4 regions of the Streptomyces sp. NPDC096132 genome follow, and region 1 is predicted to be linked to each of the others. Evidence: riboswitches for the same ligand, from Rfam matches in the RefSeq annotation. Region 1 holds a riboswitch; each other region holds the start of a gene.
The links. Region 1 has a riboswitch for cyclic di-AMP ahead of ACIRF9_RS43420 (transglycosylase SLT domain-containing protein). Riboswitches for the same ligand answer to the same signal wherever they lie in the genome.
Positions count from the first base shown of each region.

Region 2: it holds a riboswitch for cyclic di-AMP, as region 1 does, so the genes downstream of both, ACIRF9_RS14200 (NlpC/P60 family protein) here and ACIRF9_RS43420 (transglycosylase SLT domain-containing protein) in region 1, are expected to answer to the same signal.
Region 3: it holds a riboswitch for cyclic di-AMP, as region 1 does, so the genes downstream of both, ACIRF9_RS31460 (transglycosylase family protein) here and ACIRF9_RS43420 (transglycosylase SLT domain-containing protein) in region 1, are expected to answer to the same signal.
Region 4: it holds a riboswitch for cyclic di-AMP, as region 1 does, so the genes downstream of both, ACIRF9_RS12575 (M23 family metallopeptidase) here and ACIRF9_RS43420 (transglycosylase SLT domain-containing protein) in region 1, are expected to answer to the same signal.

Region 1 covers NZ_JBIWGA010000030.1:10,852-18,105, reverse strand. The annotation lists gene ACIRF9_RS43440 (polysaccharide deacetylase family protein) at 29-784, opposite strand; gene ACIRF9_RS43435 (glycosyltransferase) at 850-2,148, opposite strand; gene ACIRF9_RS43430 (GNAT family N-acetyltransferase) at 2,390-3,454, opposite strand; gene ACIRF9_RS43425 (HAD family hydrolase) at 3,781-4,605, shown strand; gene ACIRF9_RS43420 (transglycosylase SLT domain-containing protein) at 4,653-5,123, opposite strand; cyclic di-AMP (ydaO/yuaA leader) riboswitch at 5,127-5,353, opposite strand; gene ACIRF9_RS43415 (polyprenyl synthetase family protein) at 5,762-6,772, shown strand; gene ACIRF9_RS43410 (outer membrane lipoprotein carrier protein LolA) at 7,047-7,254, shown strand, end outside.
Region 2 covers NZ_JBIWGA010000005.1:225,415-232,668, forward strand. The annotation lists gene ACIRF9_RS14185 (NlpC/P60 family protein) at 1-1,043, opposite strand, end outside; gene ACIRF9_RS14190 (hypothetical protein) at 1,542-1,895, shown strand; gene ACIRF9_RS14195 (tellurite resistance/C4-dicarboxylate transporter family protein) at 1,873-2,916, opposite strand; gene ACIRF9_RS14200 (NlpC/P60 family protein) at 3,066-4,214, opposite strand; cyclic di-AMP (ydaO/yuaA leader) riboswitch at 4,222-4,395, opposite strand; gene pcrA (DNA helicase PcrA) at 4,629-7,124, shown strand; gene ACIRF9_RS14210 (M23 family metallopeptidase) at 7,185-7,254, opposite strand, start outside.
Region 3 covers NZ_JBIWGA010000015.1:43,160-50,413, forward strand. The annotation lists gene ACIRF9_RS31440 (exopolyphosphatase) at 1-841, opposite strand, end outside; gene ACIRF9_RS31445 (DUF501 domain-containing protein) at 838-1,443, opposite strand; gene ACIRF9_RS31450 (septum formation initiator family protein) at 1,528-2,004, opposite strand; gene eno (phosphopyruvate hydratase) at 2,108-3,406, opposite strand; gene ACIRF9_RS31460 (transglycosylase family protein) at 3,719-4,420, opposite strand; cyclic di-AMP (ydaO/yuaA leader) riboswitch at 4,425-4,594, opposite strand; gene ACIRF9_RS31465 (transglycosylase family protein) at 4,800-5,789, opposite strand; gene ACIRF9_RS31470 (transposase) at 5,945-6,475, opposite strand; gene ACIRF9_RS31475 (cytochrome P450) at 6,933-7,254, shown strand, end outside.
Region 4 covers NZ_JBIWGA010000004.1:434,888-442,141, forward strand. The annotation lists gene ACIRF9_RS12560 (GNAT family N-acetyltransferase) at 30-2,957, opposite strand; gene ACIRF9_RS12565 (HPr family phosphocarrier protein) at 3,136-3,417, shown strand; gene ACIRF9_RS12570 (GntR family transcriptional regulator) at 3,634-4,329, opposite strand; gene ACIRF9_RS12575 (M23 family metallopeptidase) at 4,518-5,261, opposite strand; cyclic di-AMP (ydaO/yuaA leader) riboswitch at 5,275-5,441, opposite strand; gene ACIRF9_RS12580 (M16 family metallopeptidase) at 5,666-7,054, opposite strand; gene ACIRF9_RS12585 (M16 family metallopeptidase) at 7,051-7,254, opposite strand, start outside.

The DNA.
Region 1 (7,254 bases):
GACCTCAGCGGGACCCCGGGGCGGCGCCTCAGCCGGCGAAGACCGGCCCTCGTACGACGGCGCGGGCGCACCGGTACCACCGCCAGCCCACCGTCCTCGCCCCGTCCCGGTACGGGGCCACTCGCGCCCCGCGTCCCGCCAGCCAGCCCTCGACATCGGCGACGGTGTGGCTCCGCCGCACGATGAGCCGGGCGATGCGGTAGTGCTCGTCGCGGTCCGAACTGAGCGCGTGGCGTACGGCGGTGGCCGTCTCGTACCCGGCGGCGGCCGCCATCCGCCGCACCCGGCCGCTGTTGTAGCCGTGCGGATAGGCGAGATGGCGGACGCGGTGACCGAGGGCGTCCTCCAGCACCGCGCGGGACGCCCGCAGTTCCCGCGCGAGCGCCCGGGGCGCGAGGGTGTCCAGCTGGGCGTGGGTGACGGTGTGGCTGCCGACCTCCATGCCGTACTGCTCCAGCCCCGCCGCCTGCTCCAGCGTCATCATCGGCGCGGGCGGCAGCAGACTCCGCCCGCCCGCCGTGATGGCGCCGGTGGTGAGGTAGGCCGTGGCGGGCAGCCCGCGCCCGGCCAGCGCCTCGGCGGTCGGACCGGGCAGGTCGGCGAACCCGTCGTCGAAGGTGAGCAGCACCGGCCGGGGCGGCAGCGGCGCCCGGCCCGCGAGGTGGTCGGCGAGCGCGCTGATCGTGACGGGCGTACGGCCGCTGTCGACGACGGCGTCCAGATGCTCGCCGAACTGCTTCGGACTGACGGTGAACTCGGCGATCCAGTCCGGCGGTTCCTCCATCACGGCGTGGTACAGGAACACCGGGATGGCGGCCGTGCAGGGCCCGTCTCTGTGCGCCCCCGCCGTCATCGCGCCGCCCCCCGCAGCGCGCGCCGGGCCCGCAGATAGCCGACCGGGCCGTACAGCATGCCGCGCCGCTGGAGCCGGGACAGCCGGCCGGGCCAGGTATGCGTGCGGTCGTCGTGCCCACCGGGCGCGCCTTCTGCTGCCGTCCCAGCCGGGCCGGCCCCGGTCGTCAGTGCCTCCCGGCTCGCGGTCAGCGTCCGCGCGTACGCCAGACCCCGGGGCAGCCGGGCCAGGAACGCCGGGAGCAGGCCGGGGCGGTTGACGAGGATCGCGGTGAGGTAGGCGGTGAGGCCGGCGCCGTAGCCGTACGCCTGGGTCTCCAGGTCGCGCCAGGTCTCCCGGTGGTGGTGCCAGACCAGGGCGTACGGCGTGTAGTGCAGCCGGTGACCCGCGGCGAGGACGCGGACGAACCCGTAGAGGTCGTCGCCGCCCCGCGCGAGCGTGCCCGCGCCGGTCGCCGGGTCGAAGCCGCCGACCGCGCGCAGGGCGTCCGTACGGAAGGCCATGTTGGCGCCGGAGCCGAAACGGCCCGCGGTGAACGGGAACAGCGGCTCGCCGGCGGGCGGGTCGGCGGGGTCGTACGTGCGGGGCGCGAAGCCCTTCGCGAAGCCGCCGTGGCTCTCCAGCAGGACCTGGGCCGGGGTGCGCAGCCGGGCCGGCAGGATCAGGCCGGTGGCGCAGCCGAGGCCGGGGTCGGCGGCGAAGGGCGTGGTGAGTTCGGTGAGCCAGCGCGGGTCGGCCACGACGTCGTCGTCGGTGAACGCGATCACCTCGCCGTGCGCGGCCGCGACACCCGTGTTGTGCGCGACGGCGAGACCGGGCACCGGCTCGGTCACGTACCGCACGCGCTCGGCGTACTTGCGCTCGACCAGCTCCCGGGTCGCGTCCGTCACCGGCGCGTTGTCGACGACGACGATCTCGAAGTCCGGGTGGTCCTGGGCGAGGAGGGAGTCGAGGGCGTGGGCGAGCTGTTCGGAGCGTTCCCGGGTGGCGATGACGACGGTGGCCGGCACCACGCCCGGCACGGCCGCCGCGGGAGCGGGTGCCGCCGCCAGGCGGGCCGTCAGGCCGACGAGGACCGTCCTCGGATCGGCGCCCTCGGGTATGTGCCCGAGAAGCGTCCCCACCGGCCGGCCACCCCTCCTCACCAGCACGAACACCTCGCCGTGCGTGACGGGCGGGCTGCCCGGTCCGGGTTTCGGCCCGCCCCCGTCGTCCAGCTCCAGCTCGGCGATCTGCACCGGTCTGATGCCGAGGAACTCCTGGATCTCCTGTTGTGCACGTGTCGCGCGGAACATGAACCCCCCTTGTGTCATGACCGTCTGGCCCGTCCAGGCCGTCCGGCCCGTCCCGGCCGTCCGGCCCGTCCCGGCCGTCCGGCCCGTCCAGGCCGTGTGGCCGTCCCGACTGTCCGGCCGTCCCGACTGTCCAGCCGTCCCGACTGTCCGGCCGTCCCGACTGTCCGGCCGTCCCGACTGTCCGGCCGTCCCGGCTGTGTGGCCGTCGCGGCCGTGTGGCCCGTCCCGGTCGTGTTGGCTGTCAGGAACGGCGCAGCCGCCCCGCGCCCTTCAAGGTCCGTGCGGCCAGGGCCGCGAGCCTCGGCCGGCCGCGTACGAAGTGGTGCGCGCGGCGGGACGGCTCACGGCTGAGCCAGTGGAGCGCGGCGCCCACCCCCGGACGCGTCCACGCTCCCTCGTACACGGGAATCTCCCCCGTCTTCAGCGAGTCCTTGTACTCGGCCGCCCCCCGCCCCAGGTCGAGCAGGCCGATCCCCTCGGCGGCGGCCGCCTCGGCCATCCGCAGATGCAGCACCAGACCCGGCGAGTACTTCGAGAACTCCGTGTCGTACGACGGGAACCAGCAGGCCAGGACGGTCGCCGACCGCAGCCCGAAGTGGGCGGCGATCGGCTCGCCGCCGGCGTAGAGGACGGACAGTGTGCCGGAGCACTCCGGCGCGCGCGTCTCGTGCAGCGTGTGCACGAGACGGGTGATCCAGTCCTGCGCGAACCGGTCCCGGCGCCCGGTCCTGCGGTACTGCGCCGACTTCCACGCCATGAGGGTGCGCAGCGCGGCCGGGTCGCGTTCGTCGAACACGAACCGCAGCTCGCCGACCTGGCGGCCGAGCCTGCGCTCCTTGGCGAGGGTCGTCTTCAGGAACTTCGGCGACTGGGCCCGCAGGACGGACTCGTACGTCTCGTAGCCCTTCTCCACGTCGATGACGTAGGAGGTGTACTCCGCGGCCGCGTGCGGCACGAACAGCCCCTGTTCCGCCTCGAGGTTGTCGAAGGCGAAGCTGGACAGGGAAGAACCCCGCATCAGTTCGTCGACGTTCAGCCCGAGGCCCGGCGCCAGTACGGCGCCCTGCGCGTCCGAGACGCCGTACGCGAGGGCCTGGCCCTGGCCGAGCCCGCCGCGCTCATGGGGCAGGAAGCCGACCGGCTCGCGCCCCTCGTACACCACCGCCACACGCGCGCGTGACCGCACGCGGCCCACGGCGTCGGTGAACTCCGGTTCCATGAAGGGGTTGCGCGGCGCGGTCGACATGGCGCGCAGCGCGCGCCACCGCTCCCGTTCCCCCTCGCCGAGATCCTCCGGCCTCAGCACACGGATACGCCCACTGCTCAACCTGACCCCCCGATCAAGTCCCCCCTGGACACATGGACGGTACCGCTCCAGACCGGGCGCACGGTAGGTAGCGAAGCATGTTGTTGCCAACCGGTACAGAGGCCTTTAACCGGTCGCTACCCGGCGATGCGGTGGAAAGCCATTTCTCGCCACTCTCGCCATTTCTCGCCCGGCCGATCCCCTCCATCCCGGGCATCAACAGCGATCGGTCAACAAAAGAAGGGGAGTTGACACAAGAGGGCCGGACTCCGTCCTGGTCCGGTTCAGGTCGAGTCCGGCGGGTGCGGGATCCGTATTCTCTGATCATGGCCGCACCCATCGCATACGCCGAGCGCACCGCGTACTCCCTCATCGCCACCGACCTGGACGGAACGCTGCTGCGCGGCGACGACACGTTCTCCGACCGGTCGCTCGACGCGCTCGCGCGGGTGGCGGCCGCCGGGGCGCGCCACCTGGTGGTGACCGGCCGCCCCGCGCCCCGCGTACGCCCGTTGCTCGACCGCCTGCACAGCAGGGGGCTCGCGGTGTGCGGACAGGGCGCGCAGTTGTACGACGCCGGCGCGAACCGTCTGCTGTGGTCGGTCACCCTGGACCGGGAACTCGCGGAGACCGCGCTGGGCAAGATCGAGGCCGAGGTCGGGCAGGTGTACGCGGCCGTCGACCAGGACGGCGTCGACGGGCTGACGCTGATCGAGCCGGGCTACCGGATGCCGCACCCGACCCTGCCCGCCCTGCGCGTGGAGCGGCGCGACGACCTGTGGTGCGAGCCGATCAGCAAGGTGCTGCTGCGCCATCCCAGCCTGTCCGACGACGAACTGGCGGCGACGGCCCGTTCGGTGGTCGGCTCGCTCGCCACCGTCACCATGTCGGGGCCGGGCACGGTGGAGCTGCAGCCGTGCGGGATCACCAAGGCGACGGGGCTGGCCCTGGCCGCCGAGCATCTGGGCCTGCGGCCCGAGGACACCCTGGCCTTCGGGGACATGCCCAACGACATCCCGATGTTCGACTGGGCCGGCCGCGGTGTCGCGATGGCCAATGCCCACCCGGAGCTGAAGGCGGTGGCCGACGAGGTGACGACGCCGAACGAGGACGACGGCGTGGCCGTCGTCCTCGAACGTCTCTATCCGTAGCGGCTCGGCTCAGTACGCGCCGAACACGTTATCCGTAGCGGCTCGGCTCAGTACGCGCCGAACACGTTGTCGATCGAGCCGTAGCGCGCGGCCGCGTAGTTGCAGGCGGCGGTGATGTTCGCGACCGGCTCGTAGGGGTCCCACGACGTGCCGGACACGTGGTACGCGTTGAAGGTCGGGTCGATCACCTGCAGCAGGCCCTTGGACGGGGTGCCGGCGGCCGCGTTGGAGTCCCAGAGGTTGACGGCGGACGGGTTGCCCGAGGACTCCCGCATCACGTTGCGGTAGATGCCGTTGTAGGTGCCCGGGATCCCGTGCTGCGCCATGACCTGGAGCGACGCGCGGATCCAGCCGTCGAGGTTGTTGGCGTAGCCGAGGCTGGTGGCGGTGGTCACGGTCGGGGTGGCCGCGGAGGCGGCGGTCGCGCCGAAGAGCGGGAGGGCGAGCACGGTGACGCCGGTGGCGGCGACGGCGAGCGTGCGGGCGAGGCGGCGGGAGCGGCGGGGCTGAGCGGGCATGGCGAAGTTCCTCTCCGTCGCCTGCGAGGTGAGCTGTCGGGTTCGGGCGGGAGCTGCCCGGCCGTGTCCTCGCGGACACGACTTCACCCCGAGCCGTCCCGTTGTGTCCGGTACATGTCCAGAGACATGGCCGGGCGCATCGGGTGCGGCGACTTACCTGGTTCCCCCGCTCCTGCCGTGGTCTTCTCGGTGGGTGTCCGGGCGGTGGCAGGATTCGGCGTCCGCCCGACAGGCCGGGAACGTATGCGAGAGCACATGTCCGGAACAAGTGGCGGATTCACAGTTCACCCCTATTGACCTTGATCTGTGCTCTATGAGGTGCTTGATCCTTTGTTGCTGCAAAGTGTCAACTCGCTTGAGCGGCACGAGGTGTCGGGGCGCCGCGAAGGGGAACCGGAAGGGGGGCGGTTGGGCCGGGCGAGTGAGCCAACTCACCAGCGATCACAAGAGGGGTGAATCGGGCAATAAACCCAGATGGCGGCTTAAGGGGTGCCCCTTCTCATAGGGCCTGTCCGGGCTGTCACCGTGGGGGCTCGCGGTGATCGAAACATGACCGGATACGCTGACTTGAGTGAGCGCAGAGACCTATCGACAAACCGCGTAGTCGCTTGTAGACACCAGCAGACAGGAGACCCCTCGTGACCGTCGTCGAGCCGTTTGGGCTGAACGTGCGGGACCAGGCTCTCGAAGCCGATGTCCAGGCCGGACTGGCGGCTGTCGAGGAAGGCTTGCTCGAGGCCACCAAGAGTGAGGTGCCGTTCATCACCGAGGCGGCCCAGCACCTGCTGCGGGCCGGCGGGAAGCGGTTCCGGCCGCTGCTCGTGATGCTCGCGGCGCGGTTCGGTGACCCGTACGCGCCGGGGATCGTCCCCTCGGCCGTCGTGGTCGAGCTCACCCATCTGGCCACTCTGTACCACGACGACGTGATGGACGAGGCCGCGGTGCGGCGCGGGGTGCCCAGCGCGAACGCCCACTGGGGCAACTCGCTCGCCGTCCTCACCGGCGACTTCCTCTTCGCGCGCGCCTCGCACATCCTGGCCGACCTCGGCCCCGAGGCGGTGCGGGTGCAGGCGGAGGCGTTCGAGCGGCTGGTCACCGGCCAGATCCTGGAGACGGCGGGCCCGGTCGACGGCCGTGACCCGGTCGACCACTACCTCGACGTGCTCGGCGGCAAGACCGGCTCCCTCGTGGCGGTGTCCTGCCGCTTCGGCGCGATGATGTCGGGCGCCGACGAGACGGTGGTGGACGTACTGACCCAGTACGGGGAGCGGCTCGGCGTCGCCTTCCAGCTCGCCGACGACGTCCTCGACATCGCCTCCGACTCCCACGAGTCGGGCAAGACACCGGGCACGGACCTGCGCGAGGGCGTCCCCACCCTTCCGGTGCTGCGGCTGCGCGAGCGCGCGGCCCAGCAGAAGCTGCCCGAGGACATCGCGCTGTGCGAGCTCCTCGACTCCGACCTGAGCGACGACGCCAAGCTCGCCGAGGCGGTCGCGGCCCTGCGCGCCCACCCGGCGCTGGAGCAGGCCCGCCGCGACACGGTGCGCTACGCCGAGGAGGCACGGGCCGCGCTGGCACCGCTCACGGAGTGCGACGCGAAGGTGGCCCTCATGGGACTCTGCGACGCGGTGGTCCACCGAGCCGGCTGACCCGCCGACGCCGACCTCACCCCCGCTCCCGCGGTCGCCGGCCACGCTCGGGGCGGCGACCCCTACGGGTCGGGGGACCCCGTCGTCCTCCGTGTCATACCGCAGGTGTACGCGGAGTTGAGTCCATGGGTTGACGCTTCCTCATGGGGCATTTGGTCAGATGGGAATCACGGAAAACACCACTCCTCACCGATTCGGGTGAGAATGGCGGCACGGGGTGGGGACGTTCAACGTGAGATGACCAGCCGCCGCCGACGACGGAGGTAAGGCACACATGGCACCGAACGCATCCGACGACAGCATGACCGCCGAGGAGACGGACGACCTGCGCGTCGGGCGGCGCAAGGCCGTGCGGTACGTCGTCCCGGTGACCGTGATCGGCGTCGCCGCGGCGACGATCGGCCTGGTCCCGGCGCTCGCCGACTCCGGCGACCCGGACCTGCCGAAGATCACCGCCCAGCAGCTCCTCGACAAGATCGCCG
Region 2 (7,254 bases), on a different contig from region 1:
ATCTCGTCGATGGGGGCGATCCGTACCGGGGCCGACGGGTTCGGGGCGTGGATCATCTGGCCGTTGCCGATGTAGAGGCCGACGTGGGTGATGCCGGAGTAGAAGAACACCAGGTCGCCGGGGAGGAGTTCGGAGCGGGAGACGCGCTGGCCGGCGCCGATCTGGGCGTAGGTGGTGCGGGGGAGGGAGACTCCGGCGGAGCGGTAGGCGGCCTGGACCAGGCCCGAGCAGTCGAAGGCGTCGGGGCCGGTGGCGCCCCAGACATAGGGGCTGCCGAGCTTGGAGTAGGCGAAGGAAACGGCGGCTGCCGCCCGGGAGTTGGGGGCGGCGGTGGTGCCGGGTGCCTGGAGGGTGTCGCGTGCGCCGGAGGAGGCCCGGGAGGCGCGGTCGTCCGAGCCGGTGCCGCCCGTGTCCGCTCCGATGCGGGCCCGTTCCGCCGCCGTCAGCCGGGAGAGCAGGCTGCGGGCCACGTCCAGCTTGTCGGTGATGGTCCTCTTGTGCTTCTTCAGCTCCGCCTGGCGGGCCTTGAGGGAGGACAGTTCGACGCGTGCGGCACCGCGCAGCTGCTCGATCTCGCGCAGTTGCCGGCGGACACGGGTGACGGCGGCCGACTGCCGGTCGCCGGCGCGTTCGGCGAAGGCGGCGCCGTCGAGATATTGGTCGGGGTTGTCGGAGAGCGCCAGTTGCACGGCCGGGTCGAGCCCGGCGTTGCGGTACTGCGCCGCCGCCATCGAGCCCAGCGCCTCCCGCGCGGAGTTGAGTTTCTCCTCCTTGCGCGCCGCCTCGTCCTGCAGCGTCCCCAGACGTTGTTCGGCGGCGGTGGCCGCCTCCTGCGCGCCGTTGTACTTCTCGGTGGCCGCCTCCGCCTCCTGGTACAGCTTGTCCACCTTGGCCTTGACCTGCGCGGCGGTCAGCTGCGGCTCGGCCTGTCCGGTTCCGTCGAAGGCCGTGGCCGTCGCCGCGCCGGCAAGGGCGAGGGTGAACGCCGTACGGGCCGTCTGGCCGCCGAGCGAGCGCTGTCGGGCCTTGCGGTGCGCTGCCACGTGGGACTGCACGTCCTTTCGTACGACCGCTTCGGCCGGGCGGTCGTCGGACGGGCGTCGGACGGACCCACGGCTGTCGGCTGCCCCATCGGCCGTCGAGGGAGCGGACGGACGACCGAGGAGAGCGGCTGACCTGTCCGACGGCGGCCCGCACAGGGGGAGCGGGGCACGCCGCCGGACCTTCTCGGCGGTGGTGGCCGACTGCCGCCCCTGGCCCGGGCGGCGGTGGGGAGCCGGTCACCTGGGGGAGGACGCTAGGCCCGTCTGTGTCGGGTTGGTAACGCGATGTATGGAAATGGCGCGAGTGGACCGGCAGGTGATCGTTTCTGTCGAGGGAGCCGGGTCGGGGGCGTCGGCTTCGCGCGGAGCGGTGACCGATGCGGCGATTCCGGGACACCTCGGCGCGGCAGGCTGCTATGGGACGCATATATGCAAGCCAGGTCACATGGGGAGGGCCGGTGTGGGGGGCACGGGCACGGCTGATTAGCATCCGGCCTCATGGACGTACTCATCCATCTTTTCGTCGGCCTGCACATCATCGGCATCGCCGCGCTCCTGGGCGGCTTCCTCACACAGATGAAGGCGATGGGCCAGGGCACGGCCCGCTTCGTCCCCGCCATGCTGCACGGCGCGGCGACGATGCTGGTCACGGGCGTGATCCTGGTCGGCCTCAATCAGGCCGACGACCAGCCCGTCAACAACATCAAGATCGGTGTGAAGCTGGCGCTGCTGATCGTGATCCTCGGCCTGGTCTATGTGAAGCGGGACGACGAGAAGGTGGACAAGTCGCTGTTCGGCCTGGTCGGCCTGCTGACCGTGGCGAACATCTTCATCGCGGTCCTCTGGACCTGACGGACCGGGTGGATCCCGGGGAGCCGGGGAACCCGGAGGCCGTCACGGACCGGCGGACCATGGCCAGCGCCGCCACGGCGACGGCCAGCCACGCGGCCACCGCGACCCACAGCAGCACCTCCCCGGGCCCCTTGAGGCCCGGGATGCGGACGGCCGCGGCGACGGAGAGCATCGCCGCCGCCGTCACCCCCATCGGGAACACCGTCGCCCATCGCCGGACGTCGTAGCGCAGGCGCGGCCGGAACACCTCGGCGGCGAGCAGTACGGCGTACCAGCACAGCGAGAGCACGAGCAGCGCGACGGTCATCGCGCGCAGGGCGCCCCTGTCGTCGGCGTTCCACAGATACAGCTCCCCGCGGTCGGCGGCGATGAGCCTCGCCCCCGCGAACGCCGAGACGGCGAGTGCCCCGCCCGCGATCCACTGGTCGCCGGCGCCCTCGGTCACCTGCCGCCAGTCGAACAGGGCCAGCATCAGCACGTAGAGCACCAGCCCCAGCCAGAACAGCGCCAGCGCCGTGTACGCCGGCCACGTCATCGCCTCCGCCTTGGCGAGCGTCGCGCCCAGCACCGCGAGCCCCTGGGTGGCCACACAGCACAGGAACACGTCCCCGGGCATCCGCCGTCCCCGGTGCCCCGCGAGATGCCGTACGACCTGCCGTGCGACGCCCGTCAGCAGCACCGGCCACAGCACGGCCGACAGGGCCAGCGACGCCCACGCGAGGGACTGCCAGCCGAGCGCCGAGACCCGTGTGCCGAGGACGGTCGTGGCGGCCACGGCGGTCAGTCCGGCCGGCGTGCCCGCCTCCGCGAGCCACCGCTCGCGCTCCCGCACCAGGCGTACGACGAAGTCCGCGCCCAGCGCCACCCAGGCGGCGCCGGCCAGCGCCAGCGCGACGCGGGACAACGTCTCGTATCCCGCCAGGTGCAGTCCGACGGACAGGATGCCGGTCGCCAGAACGGCGGCCCCGGCCGCCGGCGGACGCTGCGCCCACCAGGCGCGAAGGGAGGAGGAGCCGGGCATGGGGCCGATGCTAAGGAGTGCGGAGCGGCTTGCGCGGGGGCACACGCGCGCGTGGCTGCAAAAAACGGCGCACGCGCGCGTAGTCGCACAAAACGCCTCACGCGCGCGTGCCTCGGTCTGGCCGCGGTACGCCTGCCGCTGTGACTGCCTCAGGCCGGGCGAACCACGCTGTGGATGCCCGACTCTCCGTCGTAGTAGATCGACTCCTCGCGGACGTACGCGCCCGGCTTCGGGGCGTGGATCATCATGCCGTTGCCGATGTAGATGCCGACGTGGCTGACGTCGTCGTAGAAGAAGACCAGGTCGCCGGGCTGGGCGTCGGCGAGGGAGGCGGTGGTGCCGGCGTTCACCTGGTCGTAGGTGGTGCGCGGGAGGGTGACGCCCGCGGCCTTCCAGGCGGCCTGGGTGAGGCCGGAGCAGTCGTAGGAGTCGGGGCCGGTGGCGCCCCAGACGTACGGCTTGCCGATCTGCGCGCGGGCGAAGGCGAGCGCCTTCTCGGCCTTGGTGGCGTACGACGAGTCCGTGCCGGACGACGAGGAGCCGGTCGTCTCGGAGGTGTCGGCGCTCTGCTGCTGGGCGGCCGCTTCGGCGGCCTGCTGCTGGGCGAGCTCCGCCGCCTTGCGCGCGGCCTCCTCCTGCTTCCGCTTCTCGATCGCCGCCAGCCGCGCCTTCTCCTGGGCCGTCAGCTGCGACAGCAGCTCGCGCGCGTCGCCGAGCTTCTGCTGGACCGTGGCCTTGGCGGTCTTCAGATCGCTCTGCGTGTCGGTGAGCGCCGAGAGGCTCTCGGTGGCCTCCTGCCGCTTCTTCATCGTCGCCGACTGCTCGGTGAAGTAGTCGTCGACCGCGCCCTTCTGGCGGTCGGTCAGCCGGCTCATCAGCTGCGTCTGGTCGAAGTAGTCCTGCGGGGAGTCGGCCAGCAGGAAGGTCGCCGTGTCGGGGGCGGAGGCGCCGGTGCGGTACTGGGCCGCGGCGAAGGAACCCAGCTCCTCCCGTGCCTCGTTGAGCTTCTGGGTGCGCTGGGCGACGTCGTCGAGGAGCGTGTCGACGCGCTTGCGCTGCTTGGTCGTCTTCTCCTTGGCGGCGTTGTACTTCTCGGTCGCCGACTCCGCCTGGCGGTAGAGGTCGTCGACCTTCTTCTCGACCTCCTCCAGGCTCGGCTTGCCGTCGTCGGCGGGGGCGGCGTTGGCCGACTGGGAGAGCAGGGCCACGGACGTGAGGGCGGCGGTGGCGAGGGCGGGCGTGCGTATGCCTGCCACGCGGGTGCCCGGGAAGCGCGGCTTGCGGTGCTGCGACGCCAAGGGAGGCGACTCCTTCCATCGTCCGCCTACCGGGTTAGCTGTCGGGTTCGGGCGGATGGTTCGGAAGGGCGCCCTACGGCCCTGCCCCACTGGGCGGTCGGGCCGATTCACCCCGGGGAATCGGTGGGTCCCCGGCTCCGGCTGCCGCACAAGGGCGCACCGGACTCGGCGGAGGCCGCGCGGCCCGGCGAGGTTCGCCGGTGGGGATCCGTGGAGGCCTGCCCGGCACGGTAGCCAACTCGTGTGGCCCCTGTGAAGGTTGATGGGCGATATGCCCGATACATTTTCGTTACCTTGAGCAAAGCTCATCCATGGGATCACATGCTGTGATACGGCCGCCTCGGAAGGTGAGGGTGGGCATGTTTCCCGGGACGGCTCCGCGTTGTCAGTGGGGCACCCTAGACTCGGAGAGCGATGAGCAGCCTCTTTGACGACAGCTTCCTGGCGGACCTCCAGGGCCCTCGCGGCCACGACGAGGAGCCCCCGCCGCCGCCCGAGGACGATCACGCTCCGGAGTCGGTTCCGGACGATCTGTTCGGCGGGAAGTTCGACGTGCCCCCGGACCGCGATGCCTACTACCGCGACGGCGCCCCGCGCCCGGCGATCGACGCGGCGGCGCTCCTGGAGGGGCTCAACGACAACCAGCGCGCGGCCGTCGTCCACGCCGGTACCCCCCTGCTCATCGTCGCCGGCGCCGGCTCCGGCAAGACCCGCGTGCTCACCCACCGCATCGCCCACCTCCTCGCCGAGCGGAACGTGCATCCGGGCCAGATCCTCGCGATCACCTTCACCAACAAGGCCGCGGGCGAGATGAAGGAGCGCGTCGAGCAGCTCGTCGGCCCGCGCGCCAACGCGATGTGGGTGATGACCTTCCACAGCGCGTGCGTGCGCATCCTGCGCCGCGAGAGCAAGAAGCTGGGCTTCACGTCCTCCTTCTCGATCTACGACGCCGCCGACTCCAAGCGCCTGATGGCCCTGGTCTGCCGCGACCTGGACCTCGACCCCAAGCGCTTCCCGCCGAAGTCCTTCAGCGCCAAGATCAGCAACCTGAAGAACGAGCTGATCGACGAGGAGGACTTCGCCGCCCAGGCCGCCGACGGCTTCGAGAAGACCCTCGCCCAGGCCTACGCGATGTACCAGTCCCGGCTGCGCGAGGCGAACGCCCTCGACTTCGACGACCTGATCATGACGACGGTCAACCTGCTGCGCGCGTTCCCGGACGTCGCCGAGCACTACCGCCGCCGCTTCCGTCATGTCCTCGTCGACGAGTACCAGGACACCAACCACGCCCAGTACGCCCTGGTCAGGGAGCTGGTCGGCACCTTTGAGCACCCGGTCGACGTACCCCCCAGCGAGTACGACGTGCCGCCCGCCGAGCTGTGCGTCGTGGGTGACGCCGACCAGTCGATCTACGCCTTCCGGGGCGCGACGATCCGCAACATCCTCCAGTTCGAGGAGGACTACCCGGACGCGACGACGATCCTGCTCGAGCAGAACTACCGCTCCACGCAGACGATCCTCTCCGCCGCCAACGCGGTCATCGAGCGCAACGAGTCCCGCCGCCCCAAGAACCTGTGGACCAACGCGGGCGCGGGCGCGCGCATCACCGGCTATGTCGCCGACACCGAGCACGACGAGGCCCAGTTCGTCGCCGACGAGATAGACCGACTGACCGACGCGAGCGACGCGAAGGCCGGTGACGTCGCCGTCTTCTACCGCACCAACGCCCAGTCCCGTGTCTTCGAAGAGGTCTTCATCCGCGTCGGCCTGCCCTACAAGGTCGTCGGCGGCGTCCGCTTCTACGAGCGCAAGGAGGTCCGGGACGTCCTGGCCTACCTGCGGGTCATCGCCAACCCGGAGGACTCCGTCCCGCTGCGCCGCATCCTCAACGTCCCCAAGCGCGGCATCGGCGACCGCGCGGAGGCGATGATCGACGCCCTCTCCCAGCGGGAGAAGATCAGCTTCCCGCAGGCGCTGAAGCGCGTCGACGAGGCGTACGGCATGGCCGCGCGGTCGACGAACGCCGTGAAGCGGTTCAACGCCCTGATGGAGGAGCTCCGTACGATCGTCGAGTCCGGCGCAGGCCCCGCGACCGTCCTGGAGGCCGTGCTGGAACGCACCGGCTACCTCGCCGAGTTGCAGGCCTCCACCGACCCGCAGGACGAGACCCGTATCGAGAACCTCCAGGAACTCGCCGCCGTGGCACTGGAGTTCGAGCAGGAGGCCGGCGAGGGAGAGGGTGCGGCCCCCGTCGGGCTCGCCGCCTTCCTGGAGCGGGTCGCGCTCGTCGCGGACTCCGACCAGATCCCCGACGAGGACGAGGAGGGCTCCGGCGTCATCACCCTGATGACCCTGCACACCGCCAAGGGCCTGGAGTTCCCGGTCGTCTTCCTCACCGGCATGGAGGACGGCGTGTTCCCGCACATGCGCGCCCTCGGCCAGACCAAGGAGCTGGAGGAGGAGCGCCGCCTGGCCTACGTCGGCATCACACGCGCGCGGGAGCGGCTCTACCTCACGCGGTCCGCGATGCGCAGCGCCTGGGGGCAGCCGTCGTACAACCCGCCGTCCCGGTTCCTGGAGGAGATCCCGCCCACGCATGTGGACTGGAAGCGGACGGGGGCGACCGCGCCTGTGTCCTCCGGTCCGGTCTCCGCCGTCGCCGCCTCGCTGTCCTCGTCCCGCTCGCGTTCCTCGGCCGCCGGCGCGTCCGGTTTCGCGACCCGCCGGGGCGCGGCGGAGAAGCCGGTGGTCGCGCTGGCCGTCGGCGACCGCGTCACCCACGACCAGTTCGGGCTCGGCACGGTCGTCGGCGTGAAGGGGACGGGCGCGAACGCGGAGGCGACGATCGACTTCGGGGACGCCAAGCCGAAGCGGCTGCTGCTGCGGTACGCGCCGGTGGAGAAGCTCTGAGACCTCGCGCATGAGCCCCCGCTTCCACAGCGGGGGCTCACGGCAGGGCGGGGTCGGGTTCTACGTCGGGTCGAGCCCGTGGCTGCGCAGCCACGGCAGCGGGTCTATGGCCGAACCGCCGGCCGGCCGG
Region 3 (7,254 bases), on a different contig from region 1:
CCGGGTGCATCGACGGCACCGCCGCGCGCTCGGCGTGCGTGGAGCGCAGCAGCCACTCGGTGATCTCACGGACCCTGTCGTGCGAGACGCGCGAGTGGTGGATGGCCGCCGAGTCGTACTCGGGGAGGTCCTGCGCGATCGCCGAGACCGTCGTCACGGAGCCCGCCAGACCCACCAGCGTGTGCGCCTCGCGCAGCGGGACCGTCTCCTCGGCGAGGTCCAGGGCCGCCTCGATGTCGGCGCGCATCGCCGCGATCTGCTCCGCGGTCGGCGGATCGGTCACCTTCCCGTCCACGACCAGGTGGCGCTCGGTCATCCGCACACAGCCGACGTCCACCGAGCGGGCCGCCCGTACGTGCTCGTCGCCGACCACGAACTCCGTCGAACCGCCGCCGATGTCCACCACCAGGTAGGGCCGGGTGAGGTCGGCACGGCCCGTGAGCTCCTTCGTGGCGCCCGTGAAGGAGAACTCGGCCTCCTGGTCGCCGCTGATGACCTCGGGCTCGACACCCAGGATGTCCAGCACGCCCCGGACGAACTCGTCGCGGTTCTCGGCGTCCCGGGAGGCGGAGGTGGCGACGAAGCGCAGCCGCTCCGCGCCGTGCTCCTTGATCACCGCCGCGTACTCACGGCACGCGGCGAACGTCCGCTCCAGCGCCTCGGGCGCCAGCCGGCCGGTCCGGTCGACGCCCTGGCCGAGCCGGACGATCGTCATACGGCGGTCCAGGTCGACCAGTTCGCCGGTCATCCCCGCGCCGGAGGCGCTATGGGACACAGTGCAGTCGGCGACGAGGAGGCGGATGGAGTTCGTACCGCAGTCGATGGCGGCGACGCGGGTCACCGGGCGTCTCCCTCGATCGGCTTGAAGGCGAAGTGGCCCGCGCCGTCCTGAGAGGTCTCCACCTGCCATCCCTCGCCGGACGGCGGCTCGGGCAGCGTCACGCACGTCCCCTTGGCCCACCACTCCGGCAGCATGGCCAGCGCCTCGTCCCCCAGCGGGTTCACGCCGGGCCCCGCGGCCAGCGAGTGGGCCACCAGGACGTGCAGACACTTCACCCGGTCCGGCATACCACCGGCGCTGGGGAAGCCCTTCAGCTCCTCGATCTCGTCCCGGCGCCGGACGTAGTCCTCGTGCGCGGCACGGTAGGCCGCGGCCAGCTCCGGGTCGGTCCGCAGCCGCTCCGTCATCTCCTTCATGACGCCGTTCGCCTCGAGGGTGCCGATCGCGGAGTTCGCCTTGGGGCACGTCAGGTAGTACAGCGTCGGGAAGGGGGTGCCGTCGGGCAGGCGGGGGGCCGTCTCGACGACGTCCGGCCGGCCGCAGGGGCACCGGTGCGCGATCGCGCGCAGCCCGCGCGGCGGACGGCCGAGCTGCTGCTTGAAGGCCTCGACGTCCGCGTCGGTGGGCTCGGTGCGCGGGGTGGTCGGCGGGGGCGTTTCCATACCTGTCTTTCTACATGCACGGTTCACTGGTGGGGGCGATCGGTCTCACGACCGGTCTCACGGGCCGGACTCACCCGGTCGGTCTCACCGGTCGGAGGCGTCCGACTTGTCGACCCCGTCCCAGACGTTCGAGTACCAGGGGCGGTCGGCCGCCCCGAGGTCGGCGCGGGTCTGCCGGGCCGCGTCCGGGTCGATCACGATGTAGCCGGTCTCCCCCGGCATCACGTAGTGCAGCCGCTCCCGGATCTGCTGCTCGGCGTACGCGTCGTCCTGCCAGCGTGCCTTGAGATCGCGCAGCTGCTCCACCCGCCGGCTGGCCTCTTCCTTCTCCCGCTCCAGGTCGGCGACCTCGGCGCGCTGGGAGACGTACTGCCGCATCGGGTAGGCGAGGGCGACGATCAGGGTGCACAGGACCAGCGCCAGCAGGGCGGCGCGGCTGGTGAGGCGGGAGCGGCGGGCCTGACGCTTGGTCTGGGAGCGGTAGACACGGGCCGCCGTCTGCTCACCGAGCAGCCGCAGCCTGGTCGCGGTGGAGAAACGGTCCCGGTCCTTCACGGCCATCGGTACTGCCTCCCCTTTTCACACGCGCGTACGTCCCCGCACACGGTACGGGACCGAGTACGGGGACGTACGTACGACTGGCTATCGCTTGACCCGGGCGGGGTCAGCCCTTGGAGACCCCACGGAACCGCGGGAAGGCCGAGCGGCCGGCGTACACCGCGGCGTCGTCGAGGATCTCCTCGATGCGCAGCAGCTGGTTGTACTTGGCGACGCGCTCGGAGCGGGCCGGGGCGCCGGTCTTGATCTGGCCGCAGTTGGTGGCGACGGCCAGGTCGGCGATGGTGACGTCCTCGGTCTCGCCGGAGCGGTGCGACATCATGCACTTGAAGCCGTTGCGCTGGGCCAGCTCGACGGCGTCCAGGGTCTCGGTCAGCGAACCGATCTGGTTCACCTTCACGAGCAGGGCGTTGGCGGTGCCCTCCTCGATGCCGCGGGCGAGGCGCTCGGGGTTGGTGACGAACAGGTCGTCGCCGACGAGCTGGACCTTGTCGCCCAGACGGTCGGTGATGACCTTCCAGCCGGCCCAGTCGTCCTCGAACAGCGGATCCTCGATGGAGACGAGCGGGTAGGCCGCGACGAGCTCCTCGTAGTACTCCGTCATCTCGGCGGCGGAGCGGTCCTTGCCCTCGAAGAGGTACTTGCCGTCCTTGTAGAACTCGGAGGCGGCGACGTCGAGGGCGAGGGCGATCTGCTCGCCGGGGATGTAACCGGCTTCCTTGATGGCCTCGAGGATGAGGTCGAGGGCCTCGCGGTTGGAGCCGAGGTTCGGGGCGAAGCCGCCCTCGTCGCCGAGGCCGGTGGACAGGCCCTTGGACTTCAGGACCTTCTTGAGGGTGTGGTAGACCTCGGTGCCCCAGCGCAGGGCCTCGGAGAAGGACTCCGCGCCGATCGGCGCGATCATGAACTCCTGGATGTCCACGTTGGAGTCGGCGTGCGAGCCGCCGTTCAGGATGTTCATCATCGGCACCGGCAGCAGGTGCGCGTTGGGGCCGCCCAGGTAGCGGAAGAGCGGGAGGTCGCTGGCCTCGGAGGCGGCGTGGGCGACGGCGAGCGAGACGCCGAGGATGGCGTTGGCGCCGAGGGAGCCCTTGTTGTCGGTGGCGTCCAGGTCGAACATGGCCTGGTCGATCAGACGCTGCTCGGTGGCGTCGTAGCCGACCAGCTCCGGGCCGATCTGCTCGATGACGGCGAGGACGGCCTTCTCGACACCCTTGCCCTGGTAGCGGTTGGGGTCACCGTCGCGGAGCTCGATGGCCTCGAAGGCGCCGGTGGAAGCGCCGGACGGGACGGCGGCACGACCCGTGCTGCCGTCGTCGAGGCCGACCTCGACCTCGACCGTGGGGTTGCCTCGGGAGTCCAGGATTTCCCGGGCTACGACGACGTCGATGGACGGCACGAGCATCTCCTTCTTGGGATGTGACGCTGGTTGTGCGGGGCCGCGTGGGCCTTGCGACTAGAGCCTAACCGCCTTCGGGGCGTCGGCAGCCGACCGACCGCCCCGTGGACAAACTGACCGTACACATTGTTCCCCATCGGAACAAAGGGCGGGTGGCGCGGAGGCGAACACACGGGCAAAGAAAAACCCCGCCCCGGTGCGTACGGGGGAACACGCACCGGAGCGGGGAGCCCGTGGGGACGGGGGGTGACCCTCACGAGGCCTTCAGTGTGCGGGGCCACCTTGTGAGCGGCCTGTGGCCCCGCTGGGAAGCAGGTGTCACTTCAGGTGCAGCTGCTGACCCGGGTAGATGAGGTCGGCGTCCTCGACGATGTCCTTGTTCAGCTGGAACAGCTTCTGCCAGCCGCCCTTGACCTTGTGCTTCTCGGCGATGGAGCTGAGGGTGTCGCCCTTGACGACCTTGTACTCGCCGTCGCCCTTCTTCACCTTCTTGCCGGTCGGGGTGGTGACCGTCTTGGAGGCGGCGGGGCGCTCGGCGGAGCGGGAGGCGCTCTGCTGCTCGGTCGAACGCGTGGTGGTGTCCGAGGAGCCGGCGCTGCTCGACGAGGAGGAGTCGGCGGAGCTGGAGGAGCCGCCACCGGCGTACGGGGTGCTGGACAGACCCGTGCCGCAGACCGGCCAGGCGCCCTTGCCCTGACCCGCGAGGACCTTCTCGGCGACGGTGATCTGCTGTTCCTTGCCGGCGAGGTCGGCGCGCGCGGCGTAGGCGGTGCCGCCGTAGGCGGCCCAGGTGGAGGCCGAGAACTGCAGGCCGCCGTAGTAGCCGTTGCCGGTGTTGATGGACCAGTTGCCGCCGGACTCGCACTGGGCGACCGCGTCCCACTCGGAGGCGGTGGCGGCGGAGGCGTTGCCGGCCGCCATCAGCGGGGCGGCGATGGCGACACCGGTGACGCCGGCGAGCGCGGCGACGCGGGTGGCCTTGTTCGGACGACGGTGCTTGCCCTTGCCGGAAAACAGCATGGATCGATCCCCTCACCGACGCCTGCGAGGTGAGCTGTCGGGTTCGGGCCGGTTGAGTTGCCCGGCCGCGCACCTCATGGTGCGCGGCTTCACCCCGAGCCGGTTCCGGCGGTCAACCGCCGGGCCCGGCACTTACCTTGGGTCCCCCGCTCCTGCCTACGGCGCTTGACGCGACGACTGTTCCCGGGCTGCCACTGGCAGGATTCGGCGTTACGGCAGCCGGGGCTCGGGTTGCCGAGCGGTCATGACCGTAGACACGCGATCCGGGGAATTTCAAAGACGATCACGACTTCTGAGACTCATCCCACACTTTCACCAAACCGGACATTCGGCGCGAAGCGGGACGTGAACTCCCGGTGTTTTTCTGGGTGTTCCGCCCCTATTCGACGCCGGTGTCCAGGGTCTGACCGGGGGTGATGTCGCTCGGGTCGGCGCCGATGACGTCCTTGTTCTCGGCGTAGAGCGCACGCCATCCGCCGTCGAGGTCAAGGGAGTCGGCGATGGAGGCGAGGGTGTCACCCTCCTGGACCGTGTAGACGCTCGCCGCGTGCCGGCCGGAGGAGGCGGTGGAGGTGTTGTCCGCCACGGTCTCGTCGGCGGTGGCGCCACGATGGCGGCCGGAGCCGAGGGAGCCGGTGTCCACGAGGCTCCAAGAACCCTCCGCCTGGGCCGGATTGTCCGAGTCGTCCACTTCCGGGATGGCCGTGGGCGAACTGTCGGCACCCTCCGCGTCATCGGAGGCTTCATCCGAAGTGCCCGACTTGTCGGAGTCGTTCGCCTCCGGGGACGAAGAGGACGAAGGGGACTCAGAGGCCGAACCGGACGAATCGCCGGAGGAATCGGCCGAGTCTTCGTCGGAGTTGCCGGAGCCGCCTGAGTCGCCGGACTTTCCGGAGTCGGACGACGAACCCTTGGACAGGTCGGACAATCCGGAGGATGCGGACGAGTCGGACTCTTCGTCCCCCACCCCGGTGTCCACGCTCAACGCACCGTTCTCCTTGGTGAGCCCGGACGTCAGCCCGCAGGTGCCCCAGGCGCCGACGCCCTCGGCCGCGAGGACCTTCTGCGCCACGGCTATCTGCTGGTTGCGGCTGGCCAGGTCGGGGCCGGCGGCGTAGTCGAGTCCGTCGTAGGTCTCCCAGTCCTCCTGGGTGAGGCTCAGACCGCCGTACTCGCCGTTGCCCTCGTCGGCGCTCCAGGAACCGCCGGTCTCGCACTGCGCCACCTTGTCCCACACCGTGCCGTCGGCGGCGCTCGCGCCGCTTGCGGCGAACAGCGGGAGGGCGATGGCGGAGCCGGTCACTCCGGCCGCGACGAGGAGGGCCGGAGCCTGACGGGGGCGACGGTGACGACCGTTCCCGGTGAGCATGCGGGGGCCTTTCTCTGGACAGCAGTGACCGGCGCGGCGTGCGATGCGAGCGCACACGCGTTCGCCGCGCTGACGAGTGAACGTATCGGCAGACGATCACTTGTCACAAGTTAATGCCGCGCAGATCACGTGAAGATCACAGAGTTGAGGGTCGGTCACCTTTGGTCGACCGCGGTGTTATCCCTGGCGACCTCAAGGGGCGGGACGTCCCAGAGACAGCCGGTGCGCAACCGGTGGAGGATCCCGTTCAGTTGCGTGCGAACGTCCACGGCACCGCGCGCGAACTGGCGACGTCGGAAATACGCTGTCATCAGCTCTTCCACGACAGGCCACACCGATTCAAGCACGTCAGCAGGAACCAACGTCCCCGTCAGTGCGTGCCATTCGGTCACCTTGCACTTGACCCCGGATCGCTTACGCGCCTCTCCGAGCGGCTTCACCGTGATGCCCAGCAGATCGATCACTTCCCTCATGTCGGAGAGAGCCACGTCCTGTAGCTCCTCCCCAGCGACCCGCGTGAGATCTGAGAACTTCTTCGCATCCAACTCCGCCTTCTCCTGTTCCGCGAGCACCTCCCTCGCTGTGGCGAGGAGCCCCCGTGCGCTGCGTACGTCCTCTGCGAGTTTCTGCACAGCCGCGTCCTTCACCACCTGGCCGACTACGGGGATGTGGGCGAGGTCGGCCACCGCCCGCGTCATGACCTCGGTCCACACCGCCGCCTCGACGTCATCGGCAGTCAGGTAGGGGTCGGAACAGGACGCTCGACGATCGCCCCGGACACCCCTTCGTCCCGGAAAATCAGCTCAGGACACAGGGCCCACCCTGGTCGGTTACTGATGTAGGCACGGCCTGCACTCTCCTGGACACCGAGCCCATAGCCCCGCGTCTGCTCCCGCGTCGAGACCCGCAGCATCAACGCTGCACGAACGACACGCGTCGGCTCTGACTCACGGTGGGCAACAGGCATGGGCACAGCTGTAGCGTTGAACACCTCGGCCCCTTCACGGCTGGCAAGGCCCCGGAGCTCTGACCAGCTCTGGGGCCCCTGGCGTTTCTCGGAATCCAGGGCTCTTCCAAGCACAGCGTCGGAAAACGCATGAAAGTCATGCCATCCGGCTATATGCCGATACATCAGCCTCAGTCATGGTCTCAGTGGCTGCGCAGACCCGGACCGGTTCTGGATACGGTCATCTTGTGAACGTCCCGAACGCCGCCCCCGAACTCTTCACATGGGAGTTCGCCGCCGACCCTTACCCGGCCTACGCCTGGCTGCGTGAGCACTCCCCCGTCCATTGGACAAAGCTTCCCAGTGGGGTCGAAGCATGGCTGGTGACCACCTACGCGGATGCACGTCAGGCTCTCGCGGACGGGCGACTCTCAAAGAACCCCGATCACCACGCCGAAGACGCACAAGGCAGGAGCAGGACCGGCATCCCTGGTGAGCGCAGCGCCAATCTCATGACGC
Region 4 (7,254 bases), on a different contig from region 1:
GACCGCCGTCCTTCCGCGCTCTCCGTCGCTCAGTACGCCGGCAGTGTCCGTGGGCCGAGGTCGTCGCGGGCCGGTGGTGGGGCGAGGCGGACCGAGGCGCCGAGGACGCTGAGGCCGTGCGGGGCGACCACGACGGGCTCCAGGGTGACCGCGACGACCTCCGGATGGTCGTCGACCAGGCGGGAGACGCGCAGGAGGAGCTCCTCCAGGGCGGGGGTGTCGACCGGGGTGGAGCCGCGCCAGCCGAAGAGGAGGGGGGCCGTGCGGATCGAGCGGATCAGGGAGGTGGCGTCGCGGTCGGTGACCGGGACCAGCCGGTGGGCCATGTCGCCGAGCAACTGGGAGGCCGCCCCTGCGAGCCCGAAGGACAGCACGGCCCCGGCCGCCGGGTCGATGACCGCGCGGACGACCGTGTCGACCCCGCGCGGGGCCATCGCCTGGACGACCGGACGGATCTCCTCCGGCTTTCCGAACAACTCGGTCAGCTCGGCGTACGCCCGCCGCAGTTGCTCCTCGTCGGCGAGGTCGAGGCGGACCCCGCCCAGGTCGGCGCGGTGGCGCAGATGCGGGGCGGTGGCCTTGAGGGCGACGGGATAGCCGAGGGCGCCCGAGGCCCGCGCCGCGTCGTCGGGGGTGGGCGCGGGGATGGCCCGGCGGGGGTGGATGCCGTAGTGGCCGAGCAGTTCGCAGGTGTCGTCGGTGCCGAGGGTGAGGCCTTGGCCGCGCGAGAGGAGCCCGTCGATCAGGCGGGCGGCGCCCTTCTCGTCGATGTCCTCGTACCCCGGCACCTTGCCGGGGTCGGCGGCCTCGCGCCGCCACTGCGCGTAGTTCACCGCTTCGGCGAGGGCGCGCACGGCCCGTTCGGCGGCGGGGTAGGCCGGGATGAGGTGGGTGCCCTCTACGGCCTCCCCGACGGCGGCTCCCTTGGCGGACTCGACGGCAACGGCTCCCGCAGGGGCGTCGACGGCGGCCTGCGACCGCGTACCGCCAGCCGGTGTCCCGCCATCCGGTGTCCCGCCATCCGGTGTCCCGCCGTCCGGTGTGGCCCCGTCGGGCGTGGTCCCACGCGCGCGTGCGGTGGCTCCGGCGCGCGGCGCGGTGCTCGTCGCGGCGGACAGCGCGGCCGCGAGGCCGCCCAGTTCCACGTGGACGACGAGCACCGGCTTGGCGGGGGCCGCGGCCGCGGCCGAGCGCAGGGCCTGAGCGAGCGCCGCGTCACTCGGTGAGGTCTCGCCGATGGCCGGTATGGCCGTCACCACGACCGCGTCGCACGTCTCGTCGGCCAGCGCCCGCGCGAGCGCCGCGTGGAAGTCCTCCGCCGACGCCTCCGTCGTCAGGTCCAGCGGCGGCAGCGGGCGCAGCCCCTCGGAGAGGCAGGCGTCGTAGGTCAGCAGTCCCAGCGACTCGGAGTTGCCCAGGATGGCCACCCGGGGCCCGGTCGGCAGGGGCTGGCGGGCGAGTAGCAGGCCGGCGTCGACCAGCTCGGTGATGGTGTCGACGCGGATCACACCGGCCTGGCGCAGCAGCGCCGACACCGTGGCGTGCGGCAGGCGGGTCGCGCGTACGGCGTGGCCCTGCGGGGCGGAGCCGGATCCCTGGACGACCACGAGGGGCTTCGCCGCCGCGGTGCGCCGCGCGAGGCGGGTGAACTTGCGCGGGTTGCCGATGGACTCCAGGTACATGAGGGCGACGTCGGTGTCCGGGTCGTCGTACCAGTACTGCAGGACATCGTTGCCGGAGACGTCCGCGCGGTTGCCGGAGGAGACGAAGGTGGACACGCCGGTGACGCCGGTGACGCCTCCGCCGCGCCGGTGCAGGCGGGACAGCAGGGCGATGCCGATGGCCCCGGACTGGGCGAAGAGTCCGATGCGGCCGGGACGCGGCATCTCCGGGGCCAGCGAGGCGTTGAGCCGCACCTCCGGGGAGGTGTTGATGACGCCGAAGGCGTTGGGGCCGATGATCCGCATGCCGTACGCGCGTGCGTGCCGTACGAGTGCGCGCTGACGTTCGCGCCCGTCGGGGCCGCTCTCGGCGTACCCGGCGGACAGGACGACGAGTCCCTGGACGCCGTGCTCGCCGCACTCCGTGACGACCTCGGGCACATGGTCGGCGGGGACGGCGACGATCGCGAGGTCGACGGGGTCGGCGATGTCGCGCACGGAGCGGTGGGCGGGGACCCCGTCGATCTCCTTGAGGTCCTCGGGGAACGCGCGGTTCACGGCGTACAAGGGGCCTGTGAAGCCGGCCTCGCGGAGGTTGCCGAGGACGCTGCGGCCGACGCCGCCGGGGGCGCGCCCGGTCCCGACGACGGCGACGGAGCCGGGCGCCAGCAGCCGCCGTACGGAGTGCGACTCGGCGCGCTGTTCCCGCGCGCGCTGCACGGCCAGGGAGCGCTCAGTGGGTTCGAGGTCGAACTCCAGGCGGACGACGCCGTCCTCGAAGCTGCGCTGCTGGGTGTAGCCGGCGTCCGTGAACACCTTGATCATCTTGGTGTTGGCCGGGAGCACCTCGGCGGCGAACCGGCGGATGCCGCGCTCGCGCGCGACGGCCGCGATGTGCTCGAGGAGGGCGGAGGCGACACCGCGGCCCTGGTGGGCGTCCTGGACGAGGAAGGCGACCTCGGCCTCGTCGGCGGGGGCGGAGGCGGCCATGCCGTCGGCACCAATGCGGTCATAGCGTACGGTTGCGATGAACTCGCCGCCGACCGTGGCCGCGAGTCCCACCCTGTCCACAAAGTCGTGGTGCGTGAAGCGGTGGACGTCCTTCGCGGACAGTCGCGGGTAGGGCGCGAAGAAGCGGTAGTACTTCGACTCGTCCGAGACCTGCTCGTAGAAGCTGACCAGGCGCTCGGCGTCATCAACGGTGATGGGGCGGATGCGCGCGGTGCCGCCGTCGCGCAGCACCACGTCGGCTTCCCAGTGGGCGGGGTACTCGTGCCGGTCCGAGGCGCTCTGCATGGGGCCCAGCGTACGGCTCGCGTACGACAACGGCGCGAGGCAGTCTGTGGAGGACGGAAGCCGGATCGAGGCCGCGATCCGGCGACCGCACGAGGAACGGGACGTACGACCCGTTCCTCCCGTGCTTCACGTGTGGAACACTGGTCTAGACAACCTGGAAACCGAAGGGCAGCAACACATGGCTGAGCGCCGCGTCAACGTCGGCTGGGCCGAGGGCCTCCACGCCCGCCCCGCCTCCATCTTCGTCCGAGCCGCCACGGCCGCAGGCGTCCCGGTGACGATCGCCAAGGCTGACGGCAACCCCGTCAACGCGGCCTCCATGCTGGCCGTCCTCGGCCTCGGCGCCCAGGGTGGCGAGGAGATCGTCCTCGCCTCCGACGCCGAGGGCGCGGACATCGCCCTCGACCGGCTGGCGAAGCTGGTCGCCGAGGGTCTCGAGGAGCTCCCCGAGACCGTCTGAGTCGCACACGAAGCCGCGTCACCGCTCCCGGTGGCGCGGCTTCGCCGTTTTTCGCACAGGTTTTCGTGGCGGCGCCGTGGAATTACCGGCGGCATAACCGGAAACCCGTCCCCGGGCACGCGAAGGGCGCGCCGGCGAGAATTCCGGGCGCGCCAGGAAAAGGGCAGCGAAAATACCTCTCCGCCGAATATCCCTTCTTTGTATACGGCCCCCGTGTTAATGCCGCAGGCCCGTCATGTTTACGGGAGGTTGCGAAGTCCTCACACGGTCGGCGCGGTCCGCGCCGCCGGCGAACCGCAGCCGGTGCGCGACGGTCGCCCGCTCGGTGTGCAGCGCCGTGACCGTCCGGGCGCGCTCCTGGTCGCCGCGCGCCACCGCGTCCACGATCGCGCCGTGCTCGGCCCAGGACTCCACGGGGTTGACCGGCGCCTCCACGGTGTACATCCAGGCGATCTTGTGGCGCAGCTGGGTCAGCATCGACGTCAGGGCGGGGCTTCCGGAGGCCTGGGCGAGCGTTTCGTGGAACCAGCCGCCCAGGGAGCGCAGATCCTCGCTGTTGCCCCTCCTGGCCCGCTCCTGGCCCAGCCGGACGAGACCGCGCAGCACCTTCAGATGGGCCTCGGTGCGGCGCTGGGCGGCCCGGGCCGCACCGAGCGGCTCCAGGAGCATGCGCATCTCCAGCAGGTCGGCCGCCTCCTGCTCGGTCGGCTCGGCGACGCACGCGCCCGCGTGCCGCCGGGTGACGACGAAGCCCTCGGCCTCCAGGGTGCGCAGCGCCTCCCGGACGGGGACACGGGAAACGCCGTAGCGGCGGGCGAGGAGTTCCTCGGTGAGGCGGCTGCCGCGCTCGTAGACACCCGCGACGATGTCGTCCCGGATGGCCGTGCACACCGAGTGCGCCGGAATACGCATGACCGACCTCCGCATTAATCCCCGTGAAACGTCGACGATTGACGTGTGTTCCGTGACTCTATTGCAATGAGCCGGAATTTCCGATGGCGGACCGGAATCCAGGGATATTTTTTGGACAGCGGGGTGCCGGAAACGGCGAAAGCCCCGGCCTGGTGGGCCGGGGCTGGACGATCTGTCGCCGTGTGTCGTCAGACGTTCACGCCGTGCTGGCGGAGGTAGGCGACCGGATCGATGTCCGAGCCGTACTCCGCGGTCGTACGGGCCTCGAAGTGCAGATGCGGGCCGGTGACGTTGCCGGTCGCGCCCGAGAGGCCGATCTGCTGCCCCGGGGTGACCTGCTGGCCCACCGAGACACCGATGGAGGACAGGTGACCGTACTGGGTGTACGTGCCGTCGTTCATCTTGATGACGATCTGGTTGCCGTACGAACCGCCCCAGCCCGCCTCGACGACCGTGCCCAGGCCGACCGCGTGCACGGAGGTGCCGCTGGCGGCGTGGAAGTCGATGCCGGTGTGGCTGCCGGAGGACCACAGGGAGCTGCTGGCGTGGTAGCCGGTGGAGACGTAGGAACCGGTGATCGGCGGCACGAAGGCGTTCAGACGCTTGCGCTCGGCCTCACGGGCCGCACGCACGCGTGCCTCGCGCTCCTCCGCGGCCTTCTTGGCGGCGGCCTCGCGCGCGGCCTCCTCGAAGGCGGCCCTCTTCTGCACGGCGACCTGGTCGTCGATCTGCTCGGCGACGGCCTCGCCGGCGGTGACGACGGGGATCAGCCCGGTCTCCTCGGGAGTGGGCTCGGCCGCGAAGGCCGGGGCGGAGGAGACGGTGGCCATGACACCGGTGGTGGTCAGCGCCGCGATACCCGCCGCGCGGGCGGTGGTGCGCTGCATCCGGCTGGGCCGGCGGTGCTTCCCGGTGGCGCAGGTGTACGCCATGAAGTTGAGCGGTCCTTTCCTTCCCTCTCGCCTACCGGGTTAGCTGACGGGTTCGGAGCAGGAAGGTCTCCTACGGACCCCCTCGCTGGCGCGCGGGCGTCCGATTCACCCCAGGGACTTCACAAGTGGGTCCCCGGCTCCCCTGGCTCGCGCCGTACGGGGACTCGGCGATGACTGTCCGGTGCCGCGGATGCGGCGCACTGCCTGACGAACAGCCCGCACGAAGCTATGCGGGGCCGCTTTGAATCCTCAAACGGATCCCGGTTTTTGTAGCGCATCCCACAGGGCAGACAGGCAACCTCCGCACCAATTCGGACATCTTGCCGACGCGTTGAGGCCCTGGTGGCCTTGCGGTCCACCAGGGCCCCTACGCGCGCGTGCCGTTGGCCGCCGCCCGGTGGTGACTACTCCGCCGGCACGACCTTCACCTCGCCGATGCCGAGCGCCTCGACGGCCTCCTTGATCTGGGCGGCGTCACCGACGAGCACGGTCACCAGACGGTCCACCGGGAAGGCGCTCACGGCCGCCGCGGTGGCCTCGACCGTGCCGGTCGCGGCGAGCTGCTGGTACAGCGTGGCCTGGTAGTCGTCGGGCAGGTACTGCTCGACCTGGTCGGCCAGCGTGCTCGCGACGGCCGCCGCGGTCTCGTACTTGAGCGGCGCCACCCCGACGAGGTTCTGCACGGCGACGTCCCGCTCGGCGTCCGTCAGGCCCTCCGCGGCGAGGGTGCGCAGCACCTTCCACAGGTCGTCCAGGGCGGGACCGGTGTTCGGCGTGTCTACGGAGCCGCTGATGGCGAGCATCGCGGCGCCCGAGCCGTCCGGGGCGGACCTGAGGACCTGCCCGAAGGCGCGCACCCCGTACGTGTAGCCCTTCTCCTCGCGCAGGACGCGGTCCAGGCGGGAGGTGAGGGTGCCGCCGAGGCAGTACGTGCCGAGGACCTGGGCGGCCCACACGCGCGCGTGCCGGTCGGCACCGATCCGGCCGATGAGCAGCTGCGTCTGGACGGCGCCGGGACGGTCCACGATGACGACGCGGCCGGTGTCGTCGGCGGTCACCGGCCGGACGGGCGACGGCTGGGCCGGGGAGCCCGTCCAGGCGCCCAGGGTGTCGCCGAGGAGCGCGGCCAGGTCGACGCCCGTGAGGTCGCCGACGACCACGGCGTTGGCCGTGGCCGGCCGGACGTGCCTCTCGTAGAAGGCCCGTACGGCGGCGGAGTCGATCTTCTCGACGGTCTCCGCGGTGCCCTGGCGCGGGCGCGACATGCGCGCGCTCGCCGGGAACAGCTCCTTGGAGAGCTCCTTGGCGGCGCGGCGGGAGGGGTTGGCCAGCTCGTGCGGGATCTCGTCCAGGCGGTTGCGGACGAGGCGCTCGACCTCGCTGTCGGCGAACGCGGGCGCGCGCAGGGCGTCGGCGAGCAGGCCGAGCGCCTTGGCCAGGCGGGAGGCGGGCACCTCCAGGCTGAGCCGGACGCCGGGGTGGTCGGCGTGGGCGTCGAGGGTGGCGCCGCAGCGCTCCAGCTCGGCGGCGAACTCCTCGGCGGAGTGCTTGTCGGTGCCCTCGGAGAAGGCCCGCGCCATGATCGTGGCGACACCGTCCAGGCCGGCCGGTTCGGCGTCCAGGGGGGCGTCGAGGAGGACCTCGACGGCGACGACCTGCTGGCCGGGGCGGTGGCAGTGCAGGACGGTCAGGCCGTTGTCCAGCGTGCCGCGCTCGGGCGCCGGGAACGCCCACGGCTTGGCCTCGCCCGCCCGGGGCTGGGGGTGGAAGTCCATCGTGGCGAGCTCGCTCACTGAGCCGCCTCCTCGTTCTCGTCCTGGTCGGCGGGGGCTTCGGGAGCGGTCGGCTCGTAGACGAGCACCGCGCGGTTGTCGGGGCGCAGGCGGGCCTTGGCGACCTCCCGCACCTCCTCGGGCGTCACCTCCAGCACGCGCTGGACGGCGGTGAGGGCGAGCTGCGGGTCGCCGAACAGGACGGCGAACCGGCACAGTTC